DNA from 4 places in the Paenibacillus sp. Y951 genome. Region 1 is predicted to be linked to each of the others. Evidence: predicted binding sites of a transcription regulator. Region 1 holds the regulator's gene; each other region holds the start of a gene.
The links. Region 1 encodes Rex, which represses fermentation and respiration genes when NADH is low (regulators of the CRP and FNR family bind a similar motif). Its sites were predicted from a motif close to TTGTGAAATATTTCACAA; they were not measured.
Positions count from the first base shown of each region.

Region 2: adhE (bifunctional acetaldehyde-CoA/alcohol dehydrogenase) is a predicted target of Rex. The motif match lies at 2,156-2,173, and genes of this name have one in related genera.
Region 3: AC1TPB_RS10855 (helical membrane plugin domain-containing protein) is a predicted target of Rex. The motif match lies at 2,454-2,471, and genes of this name have one in related genera.
Region 4: nirB (nitrite reductase large subunit NirB) is a predicted target of Rex. The motif match lies at 2,324-2,341, and genes of this name have one in related genera.

Region 1 is NZ_JBXCIY010000001.1:483,290-488,323, forward strand. Features, by position in the region: gene dinG (ATP-dependent DNA helicase DinG) at 1-2,413, shown strand, start outside; gene AC1TPB_RS02610 (redox-sensing transcriptional repressor Rex) at 2,418-3,062, shown strand; gene AC1TPB_RS02615 (amidohydrolase) at 3,055-4,350, shown strand; gene AC1TPB_RS02620 (hypothetical protein) at 4,352-4,879, shown strand.
Region 2 is NZ_JBXCIY010000008.1:128,309-133,342, forward strand. Features, by position in the region: gene AC1TPB_RS13570 (GAF domain-containing protein) at 1-374, opposite strand, end outside; gene AC1TPB_RS13575 (Crp/Fnr family transcriptional regulator) at 542-1,303, shown strand; gene adhE (bifunctional acetaldehyde-CoA/alcohol dehydrogenase) at 2,252-4,846, shown strand; gene pflB (formate C-acetyltransferase) at 4,900-5,034, shown strand, end outside.
Region 3 is NZ_JBXCIY010000006.1:146,448-151,481, forward strand. Features, by position in the region: gene AC1TPB_RS10850 (right-handed parallel beta-helix repeat-containing protein) at 1-1,836, opposite strand, end outside; gene AC1TPB_RS10855 (helical membrane plugin domain-containing protein) at 2,576-3,001, shown strand; gene AC1TPB_RS10860 (NAD(P)/FAD-dependent oxidoreductase) at 3,044-4,234, shown strand; gene AC1TPB_RS10865 (hypothetical protein) at 4,950-5,034, opposite strand, start outside.
Region 4 is NZ_JBXCIY010000015.1:29,302-34,335, reverse strand. Features, by position in the region: gene AC1TPB_RS18700 (S-layer homology domain-containing protein) at 1-2,094, shown strand, start outside; gene nirB (nitrite reductase large subunit NirB) at 2,377-4,782, shown strand; gene nirD (nitrite reductase small subunit NirD) at 4,785-5,034, shown strand, end outside.

The DNA.
Region 1 (5,034 bases):
TGCTACAGCTCATATTTTCATTGATTGTGTATCAAAGCTTCGTTCTTTGCCGCTGCTCACATTGCAGCGGCTATCTTCATTTTTTGATGAGTCACGAGACATCGGCTGGTATATGAACTATACGGAAAAATTAATGGAGCAGCAAGCGGTATTTGATTCAGCTGAATACGATTATTACCGTCAGTTCGCCTTAAAGGCAACGCCTTGGTCAGATGAAACGTCCGCTAGAGAAAAAGAAAATGCTAACGAATATTTTGAACGCGTAACAAGCTTCGAGCAATATATTGAAGATGTCCAAAATCGCTTCAAGGAAATGTTTGAGAACTATGAAGAGCGTAAACCGCAAATTCAAATGTATGATGAAGTATTTGAGGCACTTACTGATAATAAGCATTTGCTTATTGAAGCAGGAACGGGTACTGGTAAATCATTAGGTTACTTAATTCCGGCGCTATATTACGGCATAAAAGCGGAAGAGAAAGTCGTCGTAAGCACTCATACCATTAATTTACAAGAACAGCTTCGCAATCGAGATATTCCTTTACTTAATGAAATATTACCATTCCCTTTCCGAGCATCGTTATTAAAGGGAAGAGGCAACTATCTTTGTATGCGGAAATTTGAACATAAATTGAATATGAAGGACTTCGTTGCCCCAGTGGATGATCCTGTTACAGCGGCACAGATGGTTGTCTGGTTATCAGAAACGGAAACGGGTGATCAAGAGGAGCTTAATCTTGGGTTACGTGGTGCAGACTTCTGGGGGACGGTTTCAAGTGACGCTGATTCATGCTTGAATCGCGCTTGTCCTTGGTTCAAACGTTGTTATTATCATCGTGCAAAGCATGAATCGACGATATCTGATGTTTGTATTACGAATCATTCGATGATTTTTACAGATATTCAAGCCGATCATCGACTTTTACCTGGTTACACCAATCTCATATTAGATGAAGCACATCATCTTGAGGAAGTTGCTGGCAAACATCTTGGTAACCAAATGACCTATACTTCGTATATATATGCAATGAACATGCTGTATAAAGACATGCGAACAGGAGTGCTTCCATCGCTTCGTATTCGGATTCAAGAGGATGGGGACGACCATACTGCTGCATGGAATGAAGTTATAGATAGTGCCTATCCACAACTTCAAGATATGAAAGAGCATTGGGATAAGTTGTTCGAATGGCTCTACAGTATTGTTAGTTCCGATGCGACGCAAAGTAATGAGGCAGAATCTGTTGGTACAGCAAGTATGGTGCTGCGATTGGATCGTCATAAGCTGCCGCATGAATGGAACGAAGCGATGGAAGTGGAAAATAATTTCCATGTATTGCTGTCGCGATTTGTAAAGTCAATTGAAAAGCTTTCGAATGAAGTGAAAGAAAGACTTGATGAAGATACAGGCCTGCAAAGCATTCTCATTGATTTAAATGGTGTATTACGTGATTTGAGCAGAATTAAAGACGAATTGCGGATGTTTATGAAGCTTGAACAAGAAGATTATGTGTACTGGATGGAAGGAACGCAAGCGTATAAGTTCAGATCATTACAGCTATATTCAGCTCCAGTTGATGTAAGCGGATTGTTGAAAAAATATTTGTTTGAAGTGAAAGATACTGTCGTTATGACATCTGCTACATTATCTATTCAGAAAAATTTTGAATATATTGCCGAGCAGCTTGGATTATCGTCATATGAAAACTCCAATCGGTTAAAAGCAGTCATGCTTGATTCACCATTTAATTATCGTGAGCAGGCTTTAGTTATTATCCCGCGTGATTTCCCTGTCTTGAAGGGTGCTCATGTTGACGCGGCATATTTGGATAAATTAGTAGGCTCATTAGCGGAAAGTGCACAGACACTCGGTGGGAAAATGCTGATCTTATTCACTTCATATCGATTGTTAAAGCAAGTATATGATCCGCTGAAAGCAACGCTGCAAGGTAGCAATATTCAAGTGCTGGGACAAGGTGTTGATAGTAATAATCGCACGAAATTAACGCGTAGATTTTTGCAAAATCAAGCATCGGTGTTGCTCGGTACAAGCAGCTTTTGGGAAGGCGTAGATATCCCTGGAGAAGCGTTGCAATGTCTTGCGATTGTGCGACTGCCATTCCAACCACCTAATCATCCACTTGTTGAGGCGAAGTCGGAATTGCTAGTGAAGCAGAAGAAAAATCCATTTATGAAATTATCGATCCCGCAAGCCGTTATTCGCTTTAAGCAAGGCTTTGGTAGGTTAGTTCGTACAGCTACTGACAAAGGGATTGTAATCATATATGATACTAGAGTAATTGAAGCTTATTATGGTAAACATTTTTTATATTCATTACCTGCTCCGAAAATCGAGACGATGCATACAAGTCAGATGGCCAAGCGGATGGAAGAGTGGTTAAAGGAGGATTGAACGGATGAAGCAAACAAAAATTTCTGAAGCTGTTGTTAGAAGATTACCTATCTATTTGCAAGTACTTCATGAATTGAAAAGTCGTGAAATTGGGACGGTTTCCTCACAAGATCTCGGTAATCGATTAGACCTCAATCCAGCACAAATTCGAAAAGACCTTGCTTACTTCGGTGATTTCGGACGTAAAGGAATAGGATATGAAGTAGATTACTTGATTGATAAAATACGTCATATACTTAAAATTAATCAGACTATTAATGTAGCTTTGATCGGTGCTGGTAACCTAGGGCATGCATTATGTAATTATAACAAGTACAGTAATGATAATATGCAAATTGTTGCTGTGTTTGATAATGTTGAAAATAAAGCGGGTTCAAAAATTAATAACTTAACCGTTCAGCCGATGTCTGAATTAGCGAAAACAATCGATGAACTTAATATTCGTATTGGTATTATTACTGTTCCTGCTTCTGAAGCACAAAATGTTGCTAATCAATTAACTGAAACAAGAATTGAAGGTATCCTTAATTTTGCTCCAACAATATTACGTGTGCCAGATCATGTTCGGATCCAATATGCTGATTTTACGAAGGAATTATTGAGCTTAGCTTACTATTTGAATAATAAAGAGGTGGCCGACGATGAGTAAAATATGGGTTGAAAACGGTTTGTTCGTTACGATGGCAGGTGCAACACCTGAAGTGTTAAGTGGGCATATGATCGTAACAGATGATGTCATCACATATATCGGTGCAGATCGTCCAGAAAATGTAACAGATGCCGAGCGTGTAGATGGTAAAGGATTAGTGTTCATGCCTGGTTTAGTGAATACACATGGTCATGCAGCGATGACATTACTTCGCGGTTTCTCAGATGATTTGAACTTACAAGTGTGGCTACAAGAAAAAATGTGGCCGATGGAAGAAAAATATGTTGATCAAGATACACGGGCAGGAAGTAATCTTGCGATTGCTGAAATGCTGCTAAGTGGTACAACAACATTTGTAGATATGTATGATCGCATGGATCAAGTCGCTGAAGCTTCGGTGCAAGCAGGTATTCGTGCTTTTCTTACTAGAGGAGTCATCGGACTTTGTCCACCTGAAGTACAAACAGCCAAATTAGAAGATGCAATTTCATTTGCAAAACAATGGAATGGTCAAGGGGATGGAAGAATATCTACAATGCTTTCGCCGCATTCACCTTATACTTGCCCTCCAGATTATATCGCTCGTATTGTACAAGCTGCACATGATCTGAATTTGCCGTTACATACTCATATGTCAGAGACGAAAGCTGAAGTGCAGCAGAATGTAGATGAGTACGGAAAACGTCCAGTTGCGCATCTGGATGAGCTAGGCTTCTTCTCACGTCCAGCATTATTAGCGCATGCTGTTCATCTAACGGATGAGGAAATTGAACTGTTAGCAGCAAGAGGTGCATCAATTTCTCATAATCCGATTAGTAACTTAAAGCTAGCAAGTGGTGTAGCAAGAGTACCGGAACTATTGAAAGCTGGTGTGAAGCTTTCGCTTGGTACTGATGGTGTTGCAAGTAATAATAACTTAGATCTATTCCAAGAAATAAGAGCTGCTGCATTGCTTCATAAAGGAGTGTCAGGTGATCCGACTGTAGTTCCTGCTTATACAGCTCTGCAGCTTGGAACGTCAATGGGTGCCGAAGCCATCTGGAACTCGCAAATCGGTACGCTTGAAGTTGGAAAAAAAGCTGACTTTATTGCAATTAATATCGATCAACCACATTTCTTCCCACGTACTGATCTTATTTCTCATCTTGTCTATGCAGCTAATGGTCGTGATGTAGCTCATGTATGGATTGATGGTAAGCAAGTTGTTAGTAATAGAAAGTTACTTACGATGGATGAGGAGAAAGTTCGCTACGAGGCGCAAGCTAGCTTTGAGCGTCTGTTGAAATAAGATGAGAGCCATTGAAAAGAAACGATCCCCTTGGATGACGCCACGCAAATGGATAGCTTTCAGTATATTGCTTTTCATTGTTATTATTGTGTTACTCGTTATGTTTTATCGTAATATTCAGATGGATCGTTGGAATGAAAAAGATGAAGTCCGTGCAAGTCTTGCTCAGCAATATGATCTTTCCACTGAAAATTATCTTGAAAAATATATATGGGAAGAACAGTATTGGATAGTGCTGGCGGAAACATTGGATGGACAAGAGCAGTATGCGGTATGGCAAGATAATAACATATTAGCCTCAGCGAATACGAACGCTATTGTTTCATCTGAAGTTGTCTTACAAAAGCTACAATCATCTAAGCCAACTGCAAAAAACGTTACGATAAAGGAAGCATATTTGGCAAATCAGCTAGCGTGGGAAGTTCATTATGGCGAGGATGATAGCAATTATATTATCTATGCCTTCTATGCAATGAGCGATGGAACTTTAATAGATGAATATACAATTCCTAAGGAAACGAGATCATAACGATCTCGTTTCCTTTATTTATGTTGTAAAATCGTATAGCAAACATGATATACTATTTGCTATAAAGGTAGTTCAAAACGTGGGCTTTGATAACGATGAGTGTGCTTCGAAGATTACTCGACGTCGAATAAGAAGCGAACTTGGAAAGTACGGTT
Region 2 (5,034 bases), on a different contig from region 1:
TGAGCATCATAATTGCCTTCATAACGTTTACCTATTAATATAGCACCATTAATTTGATGCTGATCCAATGTAATCGGCCAAACTGCTGCATGGAGCAGTTTCTCTGTCAGCATAATCGATTCACCCAAGTCAAAGATTTCATGCTTGGCTGCTCGGGATTGTAAGAAGCTTCCTGTACGCAATACTTCGCCTGTCAGACCGAGATTGATCTGCTGTCGAATTCGCTGCGTACGATTGCTTACGCTACCGTACACGGGATACCAGTGGAGCTTTCTAGTTGCACGATCTAAAACTCCAATAGCTGTGAGATCGCTTTTTGTACGCTTTAACAATTGTTGTAGCTTCTCTTCTACAATAATTTGAGTTGGAGTCATAAACCTGCTCCTTTCCGACTAGTTACCTCTATATCATACCAGCGAATAGGTCAAGTGTATGTTAGGGAGATACCTTAAACCGATGTAGGGCATTCCCCGATATTAAGTATTGTCATAACAACGTATAGTATAAATATAGAAACCGCACCAGAAAGGATGAGGCTTAGATGAGTATTTACTACGATACAGAAACAACTAAAGCGAAAAGACCGAGTAACAATTATAGACCAGGTTCTCTAAGCACTGTGTTTACAGATGAGCAACTCGACCTTCTTGCTTCAGTCATGCATACCAAAAAATACTCCGCTGGCACGCACCTATTCTGGGAAGGCGATGATGCGAATGCAGTGTACTGGATATTGAAAGGTCGCGTTAAACTGCGCAAATCTGCTTCGGACGGCAAAGATCTTCTACTATCTATTTTACAACCTGATGATATGATTGCCGACATTGATGCTTGGGACACGACCCATCGTTATACTGCCGAAACGATAGATCAAGTAGAAGTAGGGATTATTCCTAGATTGCAGCTTGAAATGCTAATGGTCAAATACGGAGATTTTGCTTATCGATATGCGATGTGGATGGGTCTTATCCAACGTAAAACAGAATCTAAGCTACGTGATCTACTAATGGGTGGAAAAAACGGTGCGCTTGCATCTACACTTATCCGTCTATGCAACAGCTTTGGCGAGAAGCAAGCCAATCAGCACATTCATATTGATATAAAATTAACGAACAATGAGCTCGCAGAATTAGTAGGAACAACGAGGGAAGGTATTAATCGCTTGCTTGCTTCCATGAAAAGAGATGGGATCATATGCAGTGAAAGTACTGGCTACTTGAAAGTAACCAACCTTGATGCTTTGAAGGATATGGCTGGTTGCCCGATATGCCCTACTTGTCCAAAAGAAATATGCCGACTATAAGAAAAGAAAGGGCTACTTGGAAAGTCGATACCATTTCGACATTCTAGTAGACCCTATTGATGATTTATTGGATACAGACTCCATTTTTACTGTCTACGAGCCATTTTTGTTACTTTTATGCTCCAGGGACTACATTTTTACTGTCCATGAGCCGTTTTTGTTACTTTTATGCTCCAGGGACTCCATTTTTACTGTCTACGAGCCGTTTTAGTTACTTTTATGCTCCAGGGACTCCATTTTTACTGTCTACGAGGCGCATTTGTTACTTTTATGCTTCAGGGACTCCATTTTTACTGTCTACGAGCCGTTTTTGTTACTTTTATGCTCCAGGGACTCCATTTTTACTGTCCATGAGCCGTTTTTGTTACTTTTATGCTTCAGGGACTCCATTTTTACTGTCTACGAGCCGTTTTTGTTACTTTTATGCTCCAGGGACTCCATTTTTACTGTCTACGAGCCGTTTTTGTTACTTTTATGCTCCAGGGACTCCATTTTTACTGTCTACGAGGCGCATTTGTTACTTTTATGCTCCAGGGACTCCATTTTTACTGTCTATGAGCCGTTTTAGTTACTTTTATGCTCCAGGGACTCCATTTTTACTGTCCATGAGCCGTTTTTGTTACTTTTATGCTCCAGGGACTCCATTTTTACTGTCTACGAGCCGTTTTTGTTACTTTTATGCTCCAGGGACTCCATTTTTACTGTCCATGAGCCGTTTTAGTTACTTTTGCGGACGACCCTACTCTTTTTCGGTTGTCACCGCTCCTTCGCTACTTTTCTACCCCAGCTATCTTACTACTTCCTACACTCAAACTAATCTAGCTACACTGTCATAATGATTCCTCATAAACTTTGTGATATTTAGCACATCGTTTTAACCGCATCTACTCTACAATGGATTTATTATCATCGTCATAAAAGTATGAACAGGTTAAGGAGTGATGAGCTATGGCATTACATGAGTCGAAGCTCCAACATTTCAATAAAGATGATCTTCATATTCAGCTAAGTATTGAGCGTGCAGCTATAGCCGCAGAGCAATTTAGTACGATGAACCAGGAACAAATCGACGAGATTGTTCAGCATATGGCACTTGCAGGAATTGGTCGCCATATGGAACTGGCAAAACTTGAGCTGGACGAGACAAAACGTGGTGTATTCGAAGATAAAATCATGAAAAATATGAATGCCACGGAAGGCATATATCATCAATTGAAATATATGAAAACAGTTGGAGAAATTGAAAATAATCCATATGAGCAATACAAAGTCATTGCTGAACCAATTGGCACCCTTGTTACGTTAATTACAGAAGTTTCACCTGTTGCAACTACATTATTTCAATGTTTAGTAGCGGTGAAAACACGTAATCCGATTATCTTTGTATTTCAAAAAGAAGTGACACGTTGTGGCATTGAAGCCGTTCAAAGTGTTCGAGATGCAGCTATTCTTTCCGGTGCACCCGCCTTCTGTATTCAATGGGTGGATCATTCTACTCATGCAGCAACACACGCGCTTATGTCTCATGAGAATGTAGCCTTAGTCATTTCTAATGGAGATAACGATTTACTGCAGGCTGCCAAACAACTAGGGAAATCGACATTAAGTGTTTCCTATGGAAACGTTCCTTGCTATATTGAGCGCACTGCAGATTTGAAACAGGCTATTACAGATCTAATATTGTCTAAAAATTTTGACAATAGCATGATGTTTACTTCGGAACAAGCAGTACTCGTCGATCAACAAATTTATAATCAAGTCGTACGAATGATGAAAGTACTAGGCTGTTACTTCCTTAACGAAGAGGAAAGCAATACGCTAATGAACCATATTTTCAATGAACAAGGTAATCTCAATGCTAATTATATTGGCAAATCAGCGCTTGCTATTGCCCATGCGATTGAGCTAGATATACCTGAGGATACAAAGCTATTAATTGTTCCACAAGATCAGGTTGGTGCAGCCTTTCCTTTCTCTGCAGTAAAAGCTTGTCCAATTCTTGCACTCTATATTGTAGATGATGCCGACATGGCCATTACGCTTGCTCAGCAGCTTATAGCGCTAGGTCACGGGAAACATTCAGCGATTATTCATAGTCATAATGAGTCTATTATTCAGAAATTCAGCCAACAATTATTAAGCAATCGCGTCATCGTTAACGCACCATCCATTCAAGCGGCGATGAATAATCAAGAACGTGACCAATCCCCATTCGCATCATTTGGCTATCAATCATCAAGTAATCATCAGCGAATGAATATGGAGCTCCTTCACCTTAAACATGTATCTAATCGCAATGTCGATATGCAATGGTTCAAAATTCCACCGAAGCTATATTTTTCAGCTGGTGCGACACAGTATTTAACAAAAATGCATGATATACATCGCATCATCATCATTACGGATCAGCGTATGGAGCAGCTTGGATATGTTGATAAAGTTCAATACTTCCTACGCAAACGTAGTGAACCTGTACAAATCGAAATTTTTGCCAAAGTAGAACATGAGCCTACGATCGATATCGTTATGCAAGGTACCGAGCGGATGAACGCCTTTAAACCAGATTGTATTATTGCACTGGGCGGTGGTTCTGCAATAGATGCTGCCAAAGCGATGTGGTTATTTTATGAAAGTCCAGAAACAAGCTTTGATACGATCAAAATGAAATTTATGAACATTCGCAATCGAGTATATAAATACCCTACACTCGGTAAACGCGCTAAGCTTGTTGCTATTCCGACAACATCAGGAACTGGATCTGAAGTTACCTCCTTCGCTACGATTACCGATGTTAGCAAAGGGCATTCCAAATATCCGCTAGCAGATTATGAATTGATACCTGATGTCGCGATTATCGATTCTGAATATACCGCTTCGCTCTCACCTACAGTCATTGGTGATACTGGCATGGATGTACTAACACATGCGATTGAAGCTTACGTTTCGATTATGGCCAATGATTTCAGCGATGGGTTAGCGATTAAAGCAATTCAGCTTGTTATAGAGAATTTAGAAAAATCCCATGCAATAGCTGATCCTGTTGCGCGTGAGAAAATGCATAATGCATCAACGATTGCAGGCATGGCGTTCTCCAATGCATTTCTTGGAATCTGTCATAGCCTTTCCCATAAATTCAGTGCGGAATTTCAATTACCGCATGGTCGAGTCAATGCAATTCTGTTGCCTCATATTATTCGTTACAATGCTTCTCGACCGACAAAATTTCAAAACTTCTCCAACTATAAACATTTCCAAGCAGATATACGCTATGCAGAAATCGCTCGCTTAGCTGGCTTACCTGCCCATACGACCAATGAAGGTGTAAATAGTTTGATACTATGTGTGAGACAGCTCAATCGTTCACTTGGTATACCTGACAGCTTCGAGCAATGTGGCATCTCTGCCATTTCTTTTGACTCTAAAGTAGATTATCTTGCCGAGCGAGCATTTGAGGATCAGTACACGAACTACAATCCAAGACTTCCTTTAGTAGCTGAGCTTTCACAGCTTTACCGTCAAGCTTTCTACGGTGAATTTCAATAAATAAATGCATCTCAACTTCAATTTCAAATTCAACATGATATGGAGGAATAAGCATGAGTACATTAAATACAGTAAAAGGTAATGTTGCAGCATGGCGTAGCTTTGAAGAAGGACAATGGTCAGACGAGATCGATGTACGAGATTTTATCGTTCGCAATATGAGCTCCTACACTGGTGATGAGCAATTT
Region 3 (5,034 bases), on a different contig from region 1:
CCAGTGAGTAGATGCAAATGAAGTAGCATCACCCGAACCCGTATCGATATACAATTGACCTTTCTCAGTTAATAAATTTCCTGTTATTAATACATATAATGTGTCATTTGCAATAATCCCTTGCAATGTTTTCACATTAGATGCACTATTTGCTAATTCTGAGTAAGAAGTCCAGTCATCAGTTAATCCATCAATTGTAATATTAATACCAGATTCATCGGGAGCAGATGGATTCGGTGTTATCACTGGAACTTCTGGTGTTGGCGTTAACTCCGGAACATCAGGTGGAATATTCTCTACTAGTTCATTCTGTTCGAATGCACCTAAATCAATATTTACTCCGACTATTCGCTGTTGCGATCTAATGTCGAGATTTCCACCTGAACCGTATACTATTGTGCCCGCATCAATTGCTAGAGAGTTTTCTTGTAATGAAAGTTCACCTGATTGGGCATCTGTGAATAATGGATCAGCAAATATGGAATGCGCATCTCTTTTTGTCGCAGCTACATACTGTTCGAATGAGTTATATTTGGTTCCACTCACTCTCCAATGATTAGATATTGATCCTGACACATAGTACATATTAAAATCTATAAAATTCCCGTTATTTCCTGTTCGATTATCATAGAAAAATGGCGTCATTGAGTCTGCATAAAATATGTTATTATGATAAGAATTATTTGTCACTTGATTTTGGAATGTAATTTCTCCATCACCAGTTTTAAGAGTATTATTGAAATAGAATGTATTGTTCATAATAATATTATTAGATGCAGAGCCGTTTTTTGTAGACGATCCGCCCATAATAAGTCCTGATTGATGATTATTGTAAATGTAATTATTCCTTACGACGATGTTACTCGTCGTTTTATTGAATTTCTCGCTCGCAATCTCTATACCATAATTATTATTGTATACTTCGTTACGTTCGATGATTGTATTTGTCCCGCCATCAACATAAATTGCTGCTGCAGCGCGGACCCCTCGATAGGCCGGGTTAGTAATTGTATCGACACTATGCACGATATTGTCGCTTACTACCCCATTTCTTGCTTGGTCAATACATGGACTTGAACAAGTACCATAATGACCCGCTACATCAATCCCAATATTGTTCACGTTGTATATAAGATTGTTCGAAATCGTAAATCCATCTACATTACCAACAACAGTTACTGTTTCACTTGATCCAAGTATTAAGTCATGAATTTTATTACCTGAAATTGTAATGTCCTTTATTGCTTGAGCTCCATTACCATATACGATAATACCGTTTGCATTGCCTTTTACATTATAATTTGCAATATCGTGCAAATGGTTATTCATAATATAAAGATTGGATCCACTCTTTGTTACTTTTATACCAGCCAAATACTTCGAAGAACTATCGGATACTAGTCCAGTTAGCTCAAAACCATCGAACACAACATAATGTGAATTGGTGAACTGAACAATATGTGAAATATCTGGTACGTTAGATACATCAATAACCGGTAGTTCCCCAGGATAAGCCTGGAACGTAATATGTCCTGCACTTGCTGAACCAGAGCTAGTAATTGTAATAGCTTCTTCATATATGCCATCACGTACTAGTACAGTTTCCCCTGCTTTCATCGTATCTGCTGCATACTGAATGGTACGCCATGGTGTGTCGACAGACCCATCATTATCATTCGAACCGCTTGTTGAGACATAAAATACTTTACCAGGGAAATGATCCGTTGAGCTGGCGCCTATAGGTAGGTACGTAAATAAAATCATAACACTTAGAAATGAAAGAAAACTGAATTTCACTCTTTTTATGATCCTCACATGCTTTTCCTGTGTATTCATAGCAAAGAACAGCCCCCTCCGTATTAAATTTGGCCCCGTATAACAATCGCTACAGCCATTGTCTACAAGAGTTTTCATTCCATATTTTGAGTTTAACATTAAGAATATGGTATGAAAATGGACAAACGTATAACGAAGGGAATTTAATTCTCTAGCCTTATTTGCTATATTTTACCACATGATTATTCAGTATAGATAGTCATTTGTTAATTAACTGCGACTTTTTACACTCTTATTGTTAATAATATGTAACGATTTTGCATATACTATCGTCGACTTCAGGACAATTTCACTTGAACAATGACCTTCTCATCACTTAGGATGTGCCAAAAGTCATCTCCTTTCCTAATATGAAGCGATTATTCAATTCTTGATGAATTTGGAGCAGTTCCGTGAATTACAAGTAATAACGAGAAATATTGTGTAAGTATAGAGACGATTTCATAATATTAGGCTATAATATAAATAACAACTTAAGCCCTTTTAGATTTCGATTCTATTTTCACTCATTTTTCGTTATAGGCAATTGCAATTTAGCATTTGCTAATTTCGTGTGAGCAAAGTTAGAATCTGTTAGATTGCTTATAAATAGCAGTCATGTCACATACTTTCGAGTTAGGTGAAATTTATCACAATATTTTCATCCAAGCACGTAGTATAATTAAAACAAGAAATCTGGAATCGCTTCATGCCGATCATTAATCGGTCAAAAGTAGTTCTATTCAAAGGAGACCTGGATATGTCAGAAACAAACACACAAGCGCAATCTGAAGCGGTAACTCCGAGTCAACAGCAGCAAGCTCTACTTGAGCAATTGTTGCAGCCGGAAGTACAAGCATCACTTTCTACTTTAGTAGAACAATTGCCAAAGTTAACCGAATTAGTAAGTTGCTTAACAAAGTCTTACGATGTCACGAAAACTTTAGCTACAGATGAAGTTTTCAAAAATGACATCATAAGCGCGACTACAGAAATTGTTGGTCCAGTTATTGAAGGCGCAAGATCAATGGCAATCAATGCGATTGAAGCTAAAGATCGTGCTGCAACAAGTCAAGAAGTTATCGGTATTTTCGGACTTATGAAAATGCTTAAAGACCCTCAAGCACAAAAAATGTTCCGTTTTATTAATGCATACCTTGAAGTCAGTAACGAACGTTCCAAATAAAAATAATCGAATCAATCTAAAGTAATGGACGGAGGACTAGCTATGTCTAAACACATTGTCATTTTGGGTGCAGGTTACGGTGGCGTACTTACAGCTCAAACTGTTCGCAAATACATGGACAAAAGTCAAGCAAAAGTAACGGTAATCAACCAATTCGCAACACATCAAATTATTACGGAACTACATCGCCTAGCTGGTGGTACTTTAAATGAAGAGGCTATTGCTATTCCTTTAAAGAAAATTTTCGAAGGTCTTGACGTTAACTTGAAAATTTCTAAAGTTGAATCTTTCTCTGTTGAAAACAAAGAAATTAAACTTGCTGATGGCACTACTCTTTCTTACGATGCTCTAGTAGTAAGTCTTGGTAGCCAAACAGGTTACTTCGGTATCCCTGGTCTTGAAGAAAACAGTATGGTTCTGAAATCAGTTAATGACGCTAACCAAATTTACAAACATATCGAAGACCGTATTAAAGCTTATGCTAAAACTAAAAACGAAGCTGATGCTACAATCGTTATTGGCGGTGGCGGTCTTACAGGTGTTGAGCTTGTTGGTGAAATTGCGGATAACTTCCCTAAAATCGCGAAACAATATGGCTTAAGCGCTAAAGATCTTAAAATTAAGTTGATCGAAGCAGGACCGAAAATTCTTCCTGTTCTTCCAGATCATTTGATTGAGCGTGCGACAGAAAGCTTAGCCGCTCGTGGTGTAGAGTTCATCACTGGCGTTCCTGTTACTGGCGTTGTTGGTAACAAAATCGAGCTTAAAACTGGCGAAACCATTGAAGCTAATACATTCGTATGGACTGGTGGCGTAGCTGCTCTTCCAGTAGTAGCTGATTCTGGTCTTGAATGTGACCGCGGTAAAGCTGCTGTTAACGAATTCCTACAATCCAAATCACATGCTGATGTATTCGTAGTTGGTGACTCTGCGCTTGCTTTCCCTGCTGACGGCGGACGCCCTCATGCTCCAACTGCACAAAATGCTTGGCAAATGGGTGAGTTGGTAGGCTTCAATCTATATGCTTACTTCAATGGTAAAGCTATGGATGAATTCCACCCAGTTAACTCTGGTACTCTTGCATCACTTGGTCGTAAAGATGCAGTTGCAACTGTAGGAGCTAGTAACACTGCACTTAAAGGTATTTCTGCAACATTGATGAAAGAAGCAAGTAACATTCGTTACCTGTCTCACATCCACTCTCTACGTACAGCAGTTCATACTAAGCTGTAGTAGTTATATACTGCAATGAAGGCTGCCTTAATCATCATGAAGCCATTAAACACCGTGAGCTTCAATTTGTGAAATACAGTCAAACAGATAAAGGCGAATTCTCAGTCTATGGTGATTGAGAATTCGCCTTTATTTTATGGACTTTTTCGTCGCATGGACTCCGTGTTTACTGTCTATAGAGTAGTTTGGGTGCTTTTTCGTCGCATGGACTCCGTTTTTACTGTCTATGGAGCGGTTTGGTTAATTTTTCGTCGCATGGACTCCATTTTTACTGTCTATGGAGCGGTTTGGGTGCTTTTTCGTCGCATGGACTCCGTTTTTACTGTCTATGGAGCGGTTTGGGTGCTTTTTCGTCGCATGGACTCCGTTTTTACTGTCTAGGGAGCGGTTTGGGTGCTTTTTCGTCGCATGGACTCCATTTTTACTGTCTATGGAGCGGTTTAGGTGCTTTTTTGTCGCATGGACTCCGTTTTTACTGTCTAGGGAGCGGTTTGGGTGCTTTTTCGTCGCATGGACTCCATTTTTACTGTCTATGGAGCGGTTTGGGTGCTTTTTCGTCGCATGGACTCCGTTTTTACTGTCTATGGAGCGGTTTGGGTGCTTTTTCGTCGCATGGACTCCGTTTTTACTGTCTAGGGAGCGGTTTGGGTGCTTTTTCGTCGCATGGACTCCATTTTTACTGTCTAGGGAGCGGTTTGGGTATTTTTTCGCCCCCTCATCTCATTTGAGTGTTGAACATTGAGCCTACATACTCGTATTTATTTATTCTTTTCGTTCTGCCTGATACAACGGCATGGAAA
Region 4 (5,034 bases), on a different contig from region 1:
AAAAAAGTAAAGCTAGGTGAGATAACTCCAGCAGTTGCTGCTCCTACAAAGAATGGCCACTTCTTCATTGGTTGGGATGTTGATTTGAATAAATCTCCAATCTATATGAATATGACGATTAAAGCATTATGGCTTGAGGGAGCATATATTCCAGAAGAACGTTTGTCTCTAGTAGATTCGAATGGTGATAGAGTTGAAGACTACAGTATTAATGCGAATGGTGTAGTTAGAGTTGCTTTATCTGAATCCATTATCTATGATGCAGAGCTAGAGTATACGCTAAATATTGTAGCTCCTGAAAATGCAACAAACTATGTACTTAGTGATTCAGCTGAAGCTGCTGCTAGTGCAAAGATTGGCGATGCTACTGCGGTGAATGGAAATATTGAATTTTCAATCGATATTACTGATTCAGATGGTAAAGTGATTACAGGTAATTATTCTTCGTTCATTAAATGGTTTGATGAAGAAGATGCAATCAATCTAGAGGCTGTAACTGTTAGTGTAGAAACGGATGTACGAGCAGCGACTAGAGAACAAACTTTTGCTGTAAATCGTGGAGTTGGAACGGTAGAAGTAATGTTACTAGCGACAAGTGATGAACACGAGAACTATTATTCATATTTAAATGGCTACTTATTTGGGAATGCAGTATCGAATAATTATAATCTTTCAATCAATGCTTCATTCAATAATTATATTTCAGAACCAACTGGACCAGATTTGCAAATTGATTATACTAATTATTCTGGCTTAAAGCTGATCGTTACTCCTTTTGCTGACGAATCATATAAAGATGTGGTAGCTAAGGCTAGTGCGTATTATTGGGATGCAAATGGTAAGCAACAAAATATTACGTTAAATACGAGCTTGAATGATGAAGGACTACTAGAGGTTACAACGCAGGCTGATCAAAATCTTAAAGAAATGGCTGGAACATCATATAACGCATACCTGTATGTAACAGTTGAAGTTGGAAATAGTAAGCAGCAAGTAAATGTGAATGTGCATGGATTAGCTAATGAAGTTGATGAAACTTATGAGCATATTAGTACTGAGGACTGGGATGAAGTAGTTGCAGCATTTGCAGAAAACCCAAATGTTTCTGTTTCATACCACGGAGCAGCTGTAACCTTGAACAATGTATTAGAGCTTACGGAAAAACAATACCTTAATATTTCAAATTCTGACTTTACTATTGGTTCAGGAGGAGAGCTACGCTTAGTTGGTACTGTAAACGGGGGAGCATATGTTCATGTTAGTGGAGAAATTTTAGTATCTAACGGAGGGAAAATTACAACTACCTCGCAGCTAGAATCACAAGGATCATACTCTTATACTGGTGTGGGTGCGAATAAAGCACTAACAGTAGCAGCAGGTGGAGAAATTCATGTCCCAGAAATTGGTTTATTAACCATTCAAGGTAATAACGGCGTAATTGTTAAGCAAGATGGTGCTTTGAATGTTAAAGGTAGACTAATGATTGATAACAATACAGAAATTAGTGGTACGATGAACATCATTGGTTCAAATGAAAATTATAGTAATCATTATAAAGGTACTGTAAGTATTTACGGAGATTTAACGATAAAAAAAATGTTAGAAGTAAGTAAAAATGGAGAAATATCAGTTTCTGGTATGACGACCATTGAAGTAAACAGTGAACTTCGTTTAACTAAGGGAAGTATTAATCTAAATGGAAAAACGTATAACTATGGAAAGATCGCTGTGCAAGAAGGAAATTTAACATTATCGAATGTTGGTTATGCAGTTAATAATGATGGTATCATTGAACTTGCAGCACAAGCCAGATTAACAATGCCAGGTACTACATTGGTGAATAATAAAACCATTTCAGGCTCTGGTACAATCAGATTGACTGAAGATGTTAATGCTGCCGCAAATTATGACAATGGTATTGAATTTGTGGAAGTAGACGGCATTCAGTCTCCGAGTAATTATAGTCGCTATCAAATTGTGAATGATCCAGAAGCAACAGTAACGGGTATTATTTATGAAAGTAAAATTTCCGGAACAGGCACTAAAGCTGAGTCAATAAAAGTAGTTGAGATTAAAGTTCCTAGTGCTGAATAAATGAAGTAGTGAAGTAACTTGTAAAGCATGAGTTCTGTTGTCTACAGAACTCATGCCTTTTTGTTTTTATACGTTAGTGAATCGATGTTTCCCAAAGAATATTTGGACGAAGTAGATAGGTTAGTGCGATTCAATGAACAATAGTATCGGAAACTTAGTAAGTGATATTTGTATTAGGGATTTCCCTAATATACGAATTTCCAAATACATGATATCATCAAATTATCAAATGTGAAACTTATCACAATATAAGTGAATTATTTCACGAGCAGGAGGATTGCTATGATAACTGAAAAACTAGTGTTAATTGGAAATGGTATGGCGGGCGTAAGAACAATTGAAGAAATTTTGGAACGCAACTCCACAAAATATGAAATAACGATTATTGGCGAAGAGCCATACACGAACTACAATCGCATTATGTTATCTAATGTATTGCAGAAAAAAATGACGGTCGATGAGATTATTACTAATCCAATGCAATGGTACAAGGATAATGGCATTCGTCTTGTTCACCACGATCCTGCTGTACGAATAGATACAGAAAACAAACGAGTAACGACAGCGAGTGGAATATGTATAACGTATGACAAATGTATTATTGCTACAGGCTCAAGAGCCTTTATTTTACCAATTGAAGGTGCACAGCTTGAAGGAGTGCTGGGCTTCCGCACGATTGATGATACGATTCAAATGATTGAGGCGGCAAAAAACTGCAAACGAGCAGCAGTAATTGGCGGTGGCTTGTTAGGGCTTGAAGCAGCCAAAGGTTTAATTGACCAAGGCATGGAGGTAACCGTTATTCATTTGGAAAAATGGTTAATGGAAACCCAGCTGAATGAGCAAGCAGGACATTTGCTGAAAAAGGATTTGGAAAAGCAAGGCATCAAATTTATGATGGAGAAAAAAACAGCTCGAATATTAGGTACAACAAAAGTAGAAGCGATTGAATTTAGCGACGGTAGTATTCTAGAGGTGGATTTGGTTGTAATGTCCGTTGGGATTAAAGCAGTAACAGCGCTTGCCCATGAAGCTGGCCTGAACGTTGAGCGAGGGATTGTTGTCGATGACTTTATGGCGACGAGTGCTGATGGTGTTTATGCTGTAGGTGAATGTGCCCAGCATAATCATAAAATATATGGACTTGTGGCGCCACTTTATGAACAAGGAAAAGTTCTGGCGGATGTATTAACAGATCGAGCAACAGAGGGGTATCGAGGTAGTACTGTCTCCACCTCTCTAAAAGTATCCGGGTGTGATCTTTTCTCAGCAGGAATTATACATGAAAGTGATGATGTTAAATCAATTGAAGCTTATAATGGCCTAGCTAATAGCTACAAAAAACTATATATACAAAATAATCGAGTAGTTGGTATCGTTCTTTATGGCGATACGTCAGAGGAAAATCGCTATTATAAAATGCTGCGCAATGGGATTGATATTACGACGCTTAATGCTGTAACTCTGCTGGCTTCTGCGGGGGATGAGGCAAGTATGAGTGTTGCAGAATGGGATGATGCTGATACAGTGTGTGGCTGTAATGGTGTGACGAAGGGCGCGATTGTTCAAGCGATTCATGCTCAGCAATTAACATCTGTTGCAGAGGTGACACGTTGCACAAAGGCGGGAAATTCTTGCGGAAAATGTAAACCAGACATCGGTGAGCTATTAGCTCATGTGATTGGAGATAAGGTTACAGCGGCACCTACTGGAATATGTGCTTGTACTCATCTCACGAGAGATGAAATCGTCCTGCAGATTCATGAAAAAGGCTTAACGACAACGCAAGAGGTATATCAGGAGTTAAACTTCAACAACGCTGAAGGATGCACCAAATGTCGTCCTGCAATTAATTTCTACTTGCATGTTACGTTCCCGAAAGAACATATTGATGAAAAAGAATCTCGTTTTGTTAATGAACGTATGCATGGCAACATCCAAAAAGATGGCGGCTTCTCTGTTATACCTAGAATGCGAGGCGGACAAACAACGCCACAGCAATTGCTGAAAATTGCTCAGGTTGCAGACAAATATCAAGTGCCGCTCGTGAAAATAACAGGTAGTCAGCGTATTGGCTTATATGGTGTGAAGAAGGAAGATTTGCCTGATATTTGGGAGGAGCTGGATATGACGTCAGCTTCCGCTTATGCCAAAGCAGTGCGCTCTGTCAAAACATGTGTCGGTGCTAATTTTTGCAGATTTGGTACGCAGGATTCCATGGGATTAGGTATTAAGCTAGAGGAGCGTTTTGAGTATATTGACACACCACACAAGTTTAAAATGGGAGTTTCTGCTTGTCCACGCAGCTGCGCAGAGAGTGGAGTGAAAGACTTTGGTGTCATAGGACTAGAGAACGGCTTCCAAATTTATATCGGAGGAAATGGTGGAACAGAAGTAAAAGAGGCACAGCTACTAACGACGGTCGAGACTGAGCAAGAGGTCATTGATCTTTGTGGAGCAATGCTTCAATACTATCGTAAAACGGGAATTTATACAGAACGTACTGCACCGTGGATCGAAAGACTTGGCTTCGATCATATCAAATCTGTCCTGCTAGACCAGGCACAGTGCAAGGATTTGCTTGCAGAGCTTGATGAGGCAGTGGCTGGAAAACGCAATGATCCTTGGACCACCGTTCGCAACAATGAAAATATGGAAAAAGAACTCTATACAGTGGGGAGAGGTTAACAATGACTCAAGTCAAGCAGAATATATTTGTTGTAAATTTTGATGAGCTGGAGCAGCGTGTTGGACGTGAAATTATTGTAGATGGTAATAGAATTGCAGTGTTTCGCTTGTTAGATGATCGCATTAAGGCAATTGGCGGAGTTTGTCCTCACACAAATGGGCCACTTGCTGAAGGTATTGTTTCTGGTGAATATGTGTTCTGCCCACTTCATGAGTACAAAGTTTCCTTGCTCGATGGAAAGGTTCAAGAGC